DNA from 4 places in the Paraeggerthella hominis genome. Region 1 is predicted to be linked to each of the others. Evidence: predicted binding sites of a transcription regulator. Region 1 holds the regulator's gene; each other region holds the start of a gene.
What was found. Region 1 encodes LexA, which represses DNA repair genes until DNA is damaged. Its sites were predicted from a motif close to CNAACANNTGTTNG; they were not measured.
Positions count from the first base shown of each region.

Region 2: LQE90_RS11095 (Y-family DNA polymerase) is a predicted target of LexA. The motif match lies at 1,663-1,676, and genes of this name have one in related genera.
Region 3: LQE90_RS12185 (putative DNA modification/repair radical SAM protein) is a predicted target of LexA. The motif match lies at 1,412-1,425, and genes of this name have one in related genera.
Region 4: ruvC (crossover junction endodeoxyribonuclease RuvC) is a predicted target of LexA. The motif match lies at 1,746-1,759, and genes of this name have one in related genera.

Region 1 is NZ_JAJNOQ010000001.1:155,419-158,624, reverse strand. Features, by position in the region: gene hflX (GTPase HflX) at 1-1,077, shown strand, start outside; gene lexA (transcriptional repressor LexA) at 1,253-1,891, opposite strand; gene LQE90_RS00690 (hypothetical protein) at 2,007-2,240, shown strand; gene nrdR (transcriptional regulator NrdR) at 2,376-2,831, shown strand; gene dut (dUTP diphosphatase) at 2,824-3,206, shown strand, end outside.
Region 2 is NZ_JAJNOQ010000012.1:10,178-13,383, forward strand. Features, by position in the region: gene LQE90_RS11085 (winged helix DNA-binding domain-containing protein) at 1-867, opposite strand, end outside; gene LQE90_RS11090 (Type 1 glutamine amidotransferase-like domain-containing protein) at 864-1,478, opposite strand; gene LQE90_RS11095 (Y-family DNA polymerase) at 1,725-2,993, shown strand; gene LQE90_RS11100 (hypothetical protein) at 3,002-3,206, shown strand, end outside.
Region 3 is NZ_JAJNOQ010000018.1:1,220-4,425, forward strand. Features, by position in the region: gene LQE90_RS12185 (putative DNA modification/repair radical SAM protein) at 1-1,394, opposite strand, end outside; gene crcB (fluoride efflux transporter CrcB) at 1,630-2,025, shown strand; gene LQE90_RS12195 (putative ABC transporter permease) at 2,056-3,206, opposite strand, start outside.
Region 4 is NZ_JAJNOQ010000003.1:137,687-140,892, forward strand. Features, by position in the region: gene bfr (bacterioferritin) at 53-517, opposite strand; gene LQE90_RS04470 (YebC/PmpR family DNA-binding transcriptional regulator) at 754-1,554, shown strand; gene ruvC (crossover junction endodeoxyribonuclease RuvC) at 1,820-2,443, shown strand; gene ruvA (Holliday junction branch migration protein RuvA) at 2,440-3,030, shown strand; gene ruvB (Holliday junction branch migration DNA helicase RuvB) at 3,070-3,206, shown strand, end outside.

The sequences.
Region 1 (3,206 bases):
GTTGCCGAGCTCGCACGCGCCCATGCTGCGGACCTCGTCGTTTTCGACGATGAACTGACGCCTTCTCAGCAGGCGAATCTGGAGAAGGTGGTAGGGCGCGATGTGAAGGTCATCGACAGAACGGCCCTTATCCTGGACATCTTCGCCTTGCATGCAACCAGCAAGGAAGGTCGTCTGCAGGTGCGGCTAGCTCAAAACCAGTACTTGCTACCTCGCCTACGCGGCATGTGGGCCCACTTGGCATCGAACCGCATGGGCGGCGGTGTGGGATCGCGCTTTGGCGAAGGCGAGAGCCAGCTCGAAGTCGACCGGCGCATGGTTCGCAAGCGAATCACTTCGATCAAGCGCGAGCTCAAGCATCTTTCTGAAGTGCGTGCGGTGCAGCGTGAAAGTCGCTACGAGAGCGGCATGTTCAAGGTGGCGTTGGCGGGCTATACGAATGCGGGTAAATCGAGCTTGCTCAATCGTCTGACGAAGGCCGATGTGCTTGCGTACGACAAGCTGTTCGCCACGCTGGACTCCACGACGCGCAAGTTCGAGCTTCCTGAAGGCCGGGAAATAACCATCACCGATACGGTCGGGTTCATTCAAAAGCTTCCGACGACGCTTGTCGAGGCGTTCAAATCGACGCTTGATGAGATTACGGGCGCGGATTTGGTACTGCATGTAGTGGATGCTTCTTCAGAGGAATACCAAGGTCAGATAGATGCCGTCGATGCCATTCTGGGTCAAATTGGCGCTCAAGATCTTCAGCGCATTCTCGTGTTCAATAAATGCGACCTGCTTGACCAGGAGCATCAACATGCGCTCGAGACGCGTCATGCTCAGACTCGGTTCGTTTCCGCCGAAACAGGGGAGGGGATCGCGGGGCTGATCGAGCATATCGCGCGCGTTGCTTCCGCGCATGACGATCACCTGAGCGTGTTGCTACCGTACCACCGGGGGGATCTTGTTTCGCTTGCGCACGAGCGTTGCCATATTCTATCGGAGACCCACGAAGAGCAGGGAACGAAGATCACCATGCTGGCATCGCCTTCGTTTTCCGGATTGTTCGCGCCGTTCGTTTGCGAAGAATAAAACAACGGGCAGTTTCCAGGTCGCGTGCTTGCTGCATCATGCGAATCCTTGCTAACCGCATCGCAGCACACGAGAAGATCTGCGCGTCAGGCCCATGTTAGAGTTGCTCTAACATGGGCCTGAAATCGTTTCGCCACCATAAGGGAGTGCGTCTCTCTCGAAAAACCGCTTACGCTTAAAGACGGCGAAACACTGCGACTACTTTGCCCGCGATGGAGCAATCTCGGGTGATGATGGGATCCATGGAGGAGTTCTCCGGTTGCAGCCGAATATGATCCTGCTCTTTAAAGAAGCGCTTGACAGTTGCACCGTCGTCGATAATCGCCACGACGATATCCCCGTTGTTCGCAACGGGTTGCTCTTTCACTACAACATAGTCACCGTCGTTGATCCCGGCTTCAATCATGCTTTCCCCGCGAACCGATAAAAGGAACGAGGGAGAATCCCCCACTATATCGGTCGGGAGAGAGATGGTGTCAGTAATGTTCTCTTCCGCAAGGATGGGAGAGCCTGCTGCAACGTTTCCGACCAGCGGAACGTTCACGACCTTGCTGAAACTCGGCTGCACGACGTTCGTTGCAAGCGCAGCATCTTCAAGAGGATAGGTAAGCGCTATAGAACGGGATTTGAGCGGGTCGCGCTTGATAAGCCCCTTGTCTTCAAGCGCTTTCAAGTGAACGTGCACTGTGGAAGGGGAGGAGAGCCCCAAGCTTTGGCAAACCTCGCGCACGGTAGGGCCGTACCCCTTTTCGCGAATGCACTCTTCAATGCAATCAAGTACAGCCTGTTGGCGCTTCGTCACTTTTTCGGACATACTCCATCCTTTCCTAAAAGCGAACAAATGTTTTGATTTTATGTTGACATGAACCTTTGTTCGCTCTATTATATACGCGAACAAAGGTTCTACGCAAGGGCAAGGAGGCAGAAAGATGAAGAATTTCGAGGTGCGCTACCCGACTGACGGCACGTCTGATGGTTTTGAAGTTCGATCGATTTCTGCCTCCCGCCCAGGATCATGCGGTACGCTCCAAGGCTTTGTTCGGACTTTACGGCAGGGCAATTGTCGCGGGCGGGCTTATGATCGCTTTAATACGGGGCAGGCCGTTGCGGGTGGAATTGTTCTTACGGCTTGTTCTTTTGCCGGCGTGCTCTTGAGCTTGTAACTGAGACGGTTTTCAAGCGGCGCATGTGATTGCACAGTGGAGGCGTTGGTTTTCTTGCAGTGATCAAAGAACGCGATTGAACCACTATATGTAGTATGTTAGGCTAGGGTAAATTCGAGAGAAGGAGTCCAGCCTATGCGTTGCCCAGCCTGTGGAAATCCTGAATCGAAGGTTGTCGATTCCCGACCTTCCGAAGACGGCACGGCTATACGGCGCCGTCGCGAATGTCTTGATTGCGGCCGACGATTCACCACGTACGAACGACTAGGCGACAACCCCTTGCTCATAATCAAAACGGACGGATCGTCCGAAGCGTACGACCGTCAAAAGCTCATGCGCGGCTTGCTTATGGCATGCGCGAAAAGGCCTATATCGCCTGAACAAATCGGATCGCTTATCGACAGTATAGAGAGCGAGCTCCGCAACGCCTCCAAGAGCGAGATTAAATCGAAAGAACTAGGCGATATGGCGCTTGTCCGTCTAGCTAAGCTTGACGATGTGGCTTACGTTCGCTTTGCGAGCGTGTACAAGGACTTTCAGAACGTCGAAGAATTCTCGGCTGCACTTGAAGGGTTGCGATACCATGACTGACCTTACAATACCAGTAAAACAGCTCGATCCCAGTTTACCCGTACCCGCGTATGCCTACGCAGGCGATGCGGGAGTTGATTTGCGCGCAACCTGCGATGATGTGCTGCAACCTTTTGAACGAAAGCTTGTTCCCTGCGGCCTTGCGATGGCAATACCGCAAGGCTACGCGGGCTTCGTCCTTCCGCGAAGCGGGCTGGCCATTAAGCACGGCATTTCCCTGGTGAATGCACCCGGTTTGATCGACAGCAACTATAGAGGGGAGATAAAGGCGGTTCTCGTGAATCTCGATCCCCAAACGCCGTTTGAAATCAAGCGCGGCGATCGTATTGCTCAGTTGGTTGTCATGAAGGTTCCGGACATCGCTTTCGAGTCGGC
Region 2 (3,206 bases), on a different contig from region 1:
CTCGTCTTCGATGGACGACCAGAGCCGTTTGGCTTGAGCCTTGGAGCTGCCGAGCCACGCGGCGAAGGAGCCGAGCGTGGTCGGTCCGTAGCAATGGAGGAACTTCCGAGCAAGCTGCTTCCCTGCAGCGAGGGAGGGCGCAGGCGCATCCCGCCGCCCCGTCCATGCTCGGTACGATGAGAACGAAGGGATGGACCCTTCGCGTCTGCCGAAGACGACGAGCGATTTGAACGAGCATGGGCGCAGCAGAAACGAAACGGCGGCCTGACCGACGGTCTGCTTGTCGGGATTGCCGTACATGGACGGATCGCGCCATGGACCGAGCGCGCCTTGCGGCAGGTCGGCCTCGATCGCGTCCGCAATTGCGCGGTCGAGGGAATCTTTGCCTTCGATCGTTCGGTCGTCGAGCAGTTTCGCGGCCTTTTCCACCAGAGGCAGCAGATCGCCGAACGACATGCCCACATGATCGAGCGCGCCCGATGCGCCGCGCGTGTAGATCCAAGGCTCCTCGTCGGGCTCGGCGACGAGCGCTGTTAGGAACGCGTCGCGTTCGTCTGCGGGGAACACGACGGGCGCCCCGCGAAAGCTCCATGCCTGTACCAGGGTTTTCCGCTCGTACAGCTGCTCGCGCAGGTGGGTCAGGGTGCACCCTTCTACGCGGTTGAACAGCGCGGTTTCCCACGCTCCGGGCGGCGTGTTCTGCAGTCCGCAGGCTCCGGCAGCTTGCAGCAGCTGATCGATGGAAACTTTCCGATCCAGGTGATGGGCGCGCAGTCGGTACGATCGTACGCGCGCGTTGTCGATGGCGTCGATGGCTCCGTCCTCCTTCGGTGGCCGTGCGCTGAAACGGTGTTCGGCGGGATCTATTCTCTCATAGTGGTCACGTCGCCGTACACGGTGACGGCTTGAGCGTTGCCGATGGGCGTGAGCGCAAGGCTTGTTCCGTACGAAGCGACGATGCTTTCGGTCGCCGTCTCGAACGGCGCGCTTGCGTAATGGGGCAAGGGATAGAAGTCGATGACGTTCAACGCTTCGAAGTCGGGTAGATCGGGCGCCTCTTCGCGGTTGTCCATAGCTTGGGCGTACTCGATATTCGGCGATAGGATCATCGACCCTGCCGATTCCCCGATGTAGAGTTTGCCTGACTCTATCTGTGCGGCTATCATCTTGTCGGCTCCGGTTCGCCGCATCTCCTGAAGCAGGAAAAACGCGTTTCCTCCCGAAACGTAGATGCAATCGCTGTTTTCGAGCGCAGCCGCCGCTTCCGAAGCGGTAGCCGTTGAAAGCTCCAGCTCGCTGATGACGAGGCCGCGCTTCGCCAGGGCTGCCCTTCCTGCCTCTACGTAGAAATCGACGCTTTCGTGCAGCGCTGCCGTGGGGATGAACGCGACGCGCTTGCCTTGCAGGTCTTCGGCCGCGAAGTCATCGAAGATGTGCGCAACGTCCTCGAACGAGGAGGACAAGAAAAGACGTTTCATAAGCTCCCTTTCTTTCGGTGCGCGAAGCGGGCGGGGCGGCGGCTCCTAGGCTTTGCGCGGCTGACGATCAACGACGATGCCGACATGCTGGTTTCGATTTCCGTCGAACGGGCGCGGTCTCGGAGTCGGCTGCCTTCCGAGGGGTTTTCACGCTTTGTTCGATTGACTTTTGAAGCCTATCATGCGAACATTAGTTCGTATAATACGACGAGAGGTGCAAAAGAGTCAAGGGGGCGTCGAGAACCATTGGAGCGCATTGTTCTGCACAGCGACATGAATTCCTTCTACGCCAGCGTGGAGCAGGCGCAGCGGCCCGAGCTGCGCGGCAGGCCCGTGGTGGTTGCGGGCAAGGAGGAATTGCGGCACGGCATCGTGCTCACGAAGAGCGAAGAGGCGAAGGCGTACGGCATCAGGACGGCCGAGACGTTGTGGCAGGCGCGCAAGAAATGCCCGGACCTCGTCGTGCTTCCTCCGCGCTACAAGCTGTATCGAGCGTATTCGGAAATGGCGCGCGCCGTGTACAATCAGTACACCGACTTGGTCGAACCGTTTGGCTTAGATGAAAGCTGGCTCGATATCACCGGTTCGATGCGACGGCGCGGATGGGATGCGTACGAGGTCGCCCAGGAGATCGGCAGCCGTATGAAAGAGGAGCTGGGCGTGACGGTGTCGATTGGGGTGAGCTGGAACAAAGTGTTCGCGAAATTCGGCAGCGACTACAGAAAGCCCGATGCGATCACCGTTATCGACCGCGCGAACTACCGTGACGTGGTGTGGACGGCGCCCGTTCGCTCGCTTTTGTACGTGGGGCCGGCAACCGAGCGCAAGCTGCACGGTTCGGGCATCCTCACCATAGGGGACTTGGCCCACGCGTCCGATGCTTATTTGCAGCGGCGGTTCGGCAAGATCGGGTTCATGCTGCGCACGTATGCGCGCGGTGAAGACGATACTCCCGTCAAGCCGTACGATCCGGACCGGCGCGACGTCGATCGCACGGTCAAGAGCTACGGCAACGGGCTGACCGCGCCGCACGATATCGTATGCGAGCGGGAAGCGAAGGCTCTCATCTGGCTGCTGTCGGAGTCGGTGGCGCAACGTTTGCGCGAAGACGGCGTGCGCGCGAGAACGGTGAGCATCGGCGTTCGCAGCGGCCTTGATCTGTCCGGTTACGGGCGGCAGGCGAAGCTGCGCCGTCCCACGGCGGCCACGCTCGAGATCGCGCAGGCGGCCTGGGGACTGCTGCGAGCCAACGAAGCGCTCGATGAAGGGCATCCGGTGCGCGCGCTGCATGTGCGCGCCTCCGACCTCTCGTCGATGCGCGAGCCCGTGCAGCTCTCGTTCGTCGACGACGGGCGTGCGCATCTGGAGGATCTTGATTTCGCGATTGACGACTTGCGGCGTCGCTACGGCAACACGTGCGTTGTGCGCGGGGCGGAGTTGGCCGACGAGACGCTTGCCGGCACCGACATCAAAGACGAGAACACCGTGCATCCCGTCGGCGTACTGCATCGTTAGAGAACGTCATGATGCAGACGACAATGCGGAAGGCGCCGCCGCGCGATGGGCGCGGCAGACGAAAACGCTACGTGGAAGTGGTCGCCCGTCATTTTGAGGACGGCAAGCTGGCTCCTTTGACCATCGCGTGGGACGACGGGCGCGTGTTCGCGATCGATCGCGTGCTGGACGTGCGTCAAGCCGCGTCCCTCAAAGTGGGCGGCATGGGCACGC
Region 3 (3,206 bases), on a different contig from region 1:
AAGGAGCCGTCCGCTGTCGGGGGAACGCCGGTGTCGAGCTTGCGCGGGTCTTTGCCAGCGGCACGCAGCTTCTCGGGCGTTTCGACCTTTTCGAACAAGCTTAGTTGCCCGGGGGTAGTCTTGGCGGACCGGCGGCCGTGCGCGCCGCCCTTAATGGGCGCCGCCAGCTGCGCTCGAAGTCCTTCGGGCGAAAAATCGGCTCCGCGCCCTGCGTAGGTGCCCCCGCAGGTTATGAAAAACCGTGCCCGCTTGTAGGCTATGCCCAATTTGCGCAACTCGGATTCGCGTAGGCATGTCGTGCGCCGTGCGCGCATGATAAGCCTGGCTCCCCGTACGCCGATGCCCGGAACGCGCAGCAGCGACTCAAGGGGAGCGGTGTTCACTTCTACGGGGAAGAAATCGAGGTTGTTTATAGCCCAGTTTGCCTTGGGGTCCAAATCGGGATCGAGAAAAGGGTGCGCCTCGTCGATGATCTCCGTCACGTCGAAGCGGTAGAACCGCAGGAGCCAATCGGCTTGGTAGAGACGGTGCTCGCGATTGAGCTGGACGGCATCGGCGCCCGGAAGACGCGCATCGTCGTTCACGGGCATGTAGGCGCTGAAGAACACGCGCTTGAGCGAGAGCGTACGGTAGAGGGCTGCCGAAAGGTTCAGGATTTGAAAATCGCTTTCAGGCGTAGCTCCTATGATCATCTGCGTCGATTGGCCGGCGGGTACGAAGGCTCGTTCCTTTCGCTTGGGGCTGACCTGCGTCATGTACGTGGTTTCCCTTCGCATGAGCGCGCGCGTGTCCTTGTCGACCGCTATGTTGTCCCGTATCTGCTTCATGGGCGAGAGAATGCGCTGCTTGTCCTTTTCAGGGGCGAGCAGCCGCAGGCTTTGCTGTGAAGGAAGTTCTAGGTTCACGCTCATGCGGTCGGCAAGGTGCCCGAGTTGATCGATCAGCTCGGGCGATGTCCCCGGCACGGCTTTCGCGTGGATGTAGCCGCGAAAGCCGTGTTCCTCGCGCAGAATCTCGAGCGTTCGTATCATAAGCTCGGTGGTGTGGTCGGGATTGCGGATAACTCCCGAGCTGAGAAACAGGCCTTCAATATAGTTGCGTCGATAAAACGACACGGTGAGATCCGCCAACTCTCTTGGCTTGAACGCAGCGCGCGGAACTTCGTTGGATGCGCGGTTCACGCAGTAGGCGCAGTCGTACACGCAAACGTTGGTCATGAGCACCTTCAAAAGCGTGATGCACCGCCCGTCTGCGGCAAAGCTGTGGCAGCAGCCGGCGGCCAGCGTGTTTCCAAGTTTGCCCTTCTGGGCGTCGCGATCTATGCCCGAGGACGTGCAGGCTACATCGTATTTCGCCGCATCGGCGAGGATTTCGAGTTTCGCAAGTAGATCCATGCGGTCATCCGTTCGCGCGATCAAATGTTCGTAAGAATATCTGTACGCTATAATACGTAAACGAACGTTCGCTGTCAATCGAACGGGCGAGGTTCGCGCCCTGTTGCTGTTCTGCCCCGGTGTTCGCTACGGCCGGTCTTTCGGTGCAAGGGCGCGCATAATAAGGCGTTTTCCGGTGCGCACGCACGGGCCTTTCGCTATACTGGGCAGGTTCCGAAGAGGAGGAGAGCAGGACATGATGGCGATGCTGTGCGTGGGTCTTGGCGGGTTCGTGGGAGCCGTGGGCCGCTATCTGCTGGGGCTTGTTCCCCTCGAAGGCGATTTTCCGCTCATGACGTTTCTGATCAACTTTGTCGGCGCCGTGGTTATCGGGGCCGTGTTCGAGGCTGCTACGGTGTGGCCCGGCATGTCCGACAATGCGGTCCTGTTCTTGAAGACGGGCGTATGCGGCGGTTTCACCACGTTTTCGACGTTCTCGTTGGAGACGCTGACGCTTATCGAACGCGGGAAGTACGTCACGGGGGCGGCGTACGCATGCGGAAGCGTCGTTGCCTGCCTGGCGGGCGTGGTTCTGGGGCGCTTGGCCGTCCGCGCCGTGCGCGCGGCTGCAACCGGCTCTGCGCAGGCTTGACCGGGTTGGCTGCGGGTCGGTTCCCTTTTGCTATTTCGCGCGCGTTGCGTTGCCTGGATCGATCGACATGCTTTGGAAGCGTTCCTGCATGTACTGGTTGTCGAAATGCTCGTCGAAGAATTGAACCACCGCGGAATCCTGAATGGCCGTTCCCGCCATGCGCTGATACCAGCAATCAAGCGCGAGCAGGGTCATTGCCCCGTCGGCGATCATGAGAACCGCGCATACCGTGGTGATGGTGTAGCGCCAGTTCCAAGGTATCAGGTTCACCAGCTTCAGCATCCAGGGCAGGCATGCCTTGATCCATATCACGCCGAGGATTCCCCACATGGCCATGAACATGCCGTTGGTGCGTCCGTCGATGGACAGGAACGTGCCCGAGTAATCCCAGGCTACGATACCGAAAGCGAACTGCATGAACCAGCTGGTCAGATACTCGAACGCGCCTCCGATAACAGCGCTTACCAAAAAGATGAGCACCACGTTTTTGTTGTGGAACCGATTGAGCGCTATGGTCATGAGAACCGCCCCGAATCCGTAAATGGGGGAGAAGGGCCCGATGAGCATGCCGGCTCGGTCTTGGTAGTGGCCCGGCTCCACCACGGCGAAATGGTAGACGGTCTCGAGCATGAGCCCGAGCACGCAGCAGACCGTGAATATCCAGAACAAGTTGAAGAAGTTGAGGGCTATGAATCCCTTGCCCGTTTCGTCGCGGCCGAGCGTGCCGTCTTCGGCCGCCTCGCGCGTTTCCATGTCGCGCAGTTTACGCTGCAGTTCGCGCTCTTGCGCCAAAGAGGGGTCGAGGTAGCTTTGCATGACAACAAGGAACACGGCTATTGCGCCGTAGGCGGCCAAGCTAAGGTTCAGGCCGTCAAGCATGATGCTGCAAAGGACGATTCCGACCAGCACGACGATCATCACGTCCGCGACTTCCGCGGCATGACGTCGCTTGTTGAGCAGCAGGCGGATGCCGAACACGGCGAACATGGCTGCGAGCACGGTCATGAGCACGGTGTCCACGATGAAGATGATGAGTGTTGCCGACGAGAGCTCGCCTTCGAACGCGCCGTTTTGGACGAGCAGCGCCGTGCCGATCACGAGCAGCGCAAGCAAGGCTGCCAAAGCGCCGCCCATGACCATCGATAGGATGCCGAACACTTTGAGCGGAAGGGGGATTCTTC
Region 4 (3,206 bases), on a different contig from region 1:
CCCCGCGAGGGATGGGCGGCTGCTCGCACTGCTTGGCGGTTTGCCCGCGGCTCTAGTTTTGCGTGGAAAGGAAGATCTGCAAGGACATCTGCTCTATCTGGTCTTGAAGGTCTTCAAGTTCGTCAACGTGGCTGTCTTCGTCCTGCAGAATGGACATCAGCATGTCGCGCGTGGCGTAGTCGAGCACCTGCCCGGCAAGCACGATGGCTTCGTTGTAGTCCCGCACCGTGTCGATTTCCGCTGCATGGTCGTTGTCGATTTGCTGGGGGACGGTTGCGCCGATCTTGATCTCGTTGAGGTTGGACACGATGGGCGTCCCTTCAAGAAACAGGATGCGTCCGATGAGCATTTCCGCATGCTTCATTTCCGCGATGGCTCGTTTCTCGAAACGTGCGTGCAGCTTTTCGTAGCCCCAGTCCTCGCACATTTCGGCATGGACCATGTACTGGTTGACTGCGGTCAGCTCTCCGGCGAGCAAGTCATTCAACGCTTGGATGAGTTCTTGGTTTCCCTTCACGGCGGTGCTCCTTCCGTTGATGTTGCCGGGGGTCGTCGAAAACCCTCGTCTTTAACGATTGTATGGACTCGGCTAGCGTCTGCGGGCATGCGTTCGGTATCGTAGGCGTGCTGTGGCCATCTTGATACCGATCGATATTTTCAACCGTGTTTTTGAAAACCCTGCAAATGCGAACAGGGGATAAGGCGTGTGTGCTAGAATAAGCGGCTGGTATTGCAACATCGGAAGGGACGCATATGTCAGGGCATTCTAAATGGGCAACTACAAAGCATCGCAAGGCTGCGCAGGACGCTAAGCGCTCGGCCTTGTTCTCCAAGCTGTCGCGCAACATCACGGTGGCGGCCAAGGAGGGTGGCGACCCGAACCCCGACAACAACGCGTCGCTTGCTGCCGCCATTGAAAAGGCCAAAGGCTACTCTTTGCCGAAGGACAAGATCAAGGTCGCTATCGACAAGGCCTTCGGTTCGGGCAAAGATTCCGCCAACTACGAGACGGTTGTCTACGAGGGCTACGGCCCGTGTGGCGTGGCCGTCTACTGCGAAGCGCTGACCGACAACCGCAACCGTACGGCTGCCGATGTGCGCGCGGCGTTCAGCCATTCCGGCGGCAACCTGGGCACCTCGGGCTCGGTGGCGTTCATGTTCGAGCGCAAGGGCCAGATCATGGTGGCGAAAGAGGTCGAGACCGGCGATAAGAAGAATCCCGTGAGGCCCAACGGCGCTGCAGCCGACGAGGAAGAGTTCATGTTGGCCGTGGCCGAGGCCGGCGGTGACGACTACGAGGATGCCGAGGACGAGTGGATCGTCTACACGGGTCCGACCGATCTCATGGCCGTGAAGAAGGCTTTGGAAGAGGCTGGCGTCGTCACGAAGGGCGCCGAGCTGACCATGGAGCCCACCACGCCTGCGGCGGTGAGCGTGTCCGACGCGAAGAAGGTCATGCGCTTGGTGGACAAGCTGGAAGAGCTCGAGGATCTTCAGAACGTCTACCATGCTATGGACATCACCGAAGAGATTGCCGCCGCGCTCGACGAATAACGCACGCAGCATACGATCAAAGCCGCCGCGATCAGAGCATCTGCGGCGGCTTTTTTGTTTTCCAGGTCGAGGTTCGACCGCGTGGAAACGCTGCTGCGTCTAGGATGCGACGACGTTCGACGGGTTGTGCGCTTGTCGAGTCAACCTTGATATTTTCCCTCGGTTCGTCTCGTTTTGTGATAGGATGGGAACGAACATACGTTTGTACTATATAACGATGCGCTTGCGGCCGCGTAGCTGCGCAAGCGTGGTGGGAAAGGGTCAAATGACGCAGGTGCAGCGAACGATTCTCGGTATCGATCCCGGTTTGGCCAACACCGGCTGGGGAATCGTGTCTCAGTGCGGGGCGCGTCTTTCCTGCGTCGCGTACGGCTGCATCTCCACTTCGAAGGATATGCCGCTGGCGCATCGCCTCATGAAGATACATCGCCAGATGGGCGCCGTTATCGCCCGTTTCGAGCCAACGTGCGCGGGCGTGGAAACGGTATGGTTCGGCTCGAACACCCAAAGCGCGTTCGCCACGGGTCAGGCGCGCGGGGCTGCATTGGTTGCATGCGCCGAGCGAGATCTTCGGGTGGGGGAGTTTTCTCCCAGCCAGATAAAGCTTGCCGTCGTGGGAACGGGCTCTGCTGACAAAGACCAGGTGCAGTACATGGTGCGTCAGCTTTTGGCGCTTGAGGCCGTTCCTCGTCCCGACCACGCAGCCGATGCGCTGGCTGCTGCGATCTGCTTTACCACTCATGAGGGTTTTGCGGATCGCGCGCGATCCGCGCAGGCGGCGGGTCGCATCGCTTCGCTTCGGCAGGATCGCGAAAGCTGCCCGACGCGTGCAGCGGATGTTGCCCCGGCACGGTTTTCCGTGCCATCTTCCGGAAAGGAGACGGCATGATCGCATTTTTGAAGGGCACGCTTGCCGGAAAGACTACGACGACGGCGTATATCGAGGTGAGCGGCGTTGGATACGCCGTGGGAATGTCCCAGGCAAGCTTGTCGAAGCTGCCGGAAGCGGGGTCTGCGGTTGAGGTGCATACGTACCTGCAGGTTCGCGACGACGGGCTTTCGCTGTTCGGATTCCTCTCCCTTGAGGAGAAGGCGCTGTTCGAGCGCTTGATCAGCGTGAGCGGCGTGGGACCGAAGGTCGCCTTGGCGGCTCTTTCGTCGTTTACGCCGTCCGGGCTGGTTTCCGCCATCTCGGCGCAGGACGTAGCGGCGGTTCAGCGGATTCCCGGCGTGGGGAAGAAGACGGCTTCCCGCATTATCCTCGAACTCAAGGGATCTCTCGATCAGGGATTGGCGGGGCTTTTCGACGAAAACGAGGCTGCGCCGGTTCAGGCCGAGAGCCTGAAGGGCGCGCACGAGGCGCTTCTGTCCATGGGCTTTACGGCGGCGGAAGCTGATCTTGCGTTGAAGGGATCGCCCGAAGGTGCCGACGAGGGCAGGCTGTTACAATACGCGTTGAAGCGTTTGGGCGCGTAAAGAAGCGCGCGACTACCGGTGCAAGGCGGAATGGACGGCATGACACGCGAAGATATCGAAATAGAGGGCCTGGTGTTCTCGGCCGAAGACGCGACCGCGCACGGTGCGCCGCGCACGGTCGCGCCTGATCTGACGGAAGACGATCTGGCGCTCGATCGCAGCCTGAGGCCGAAGCG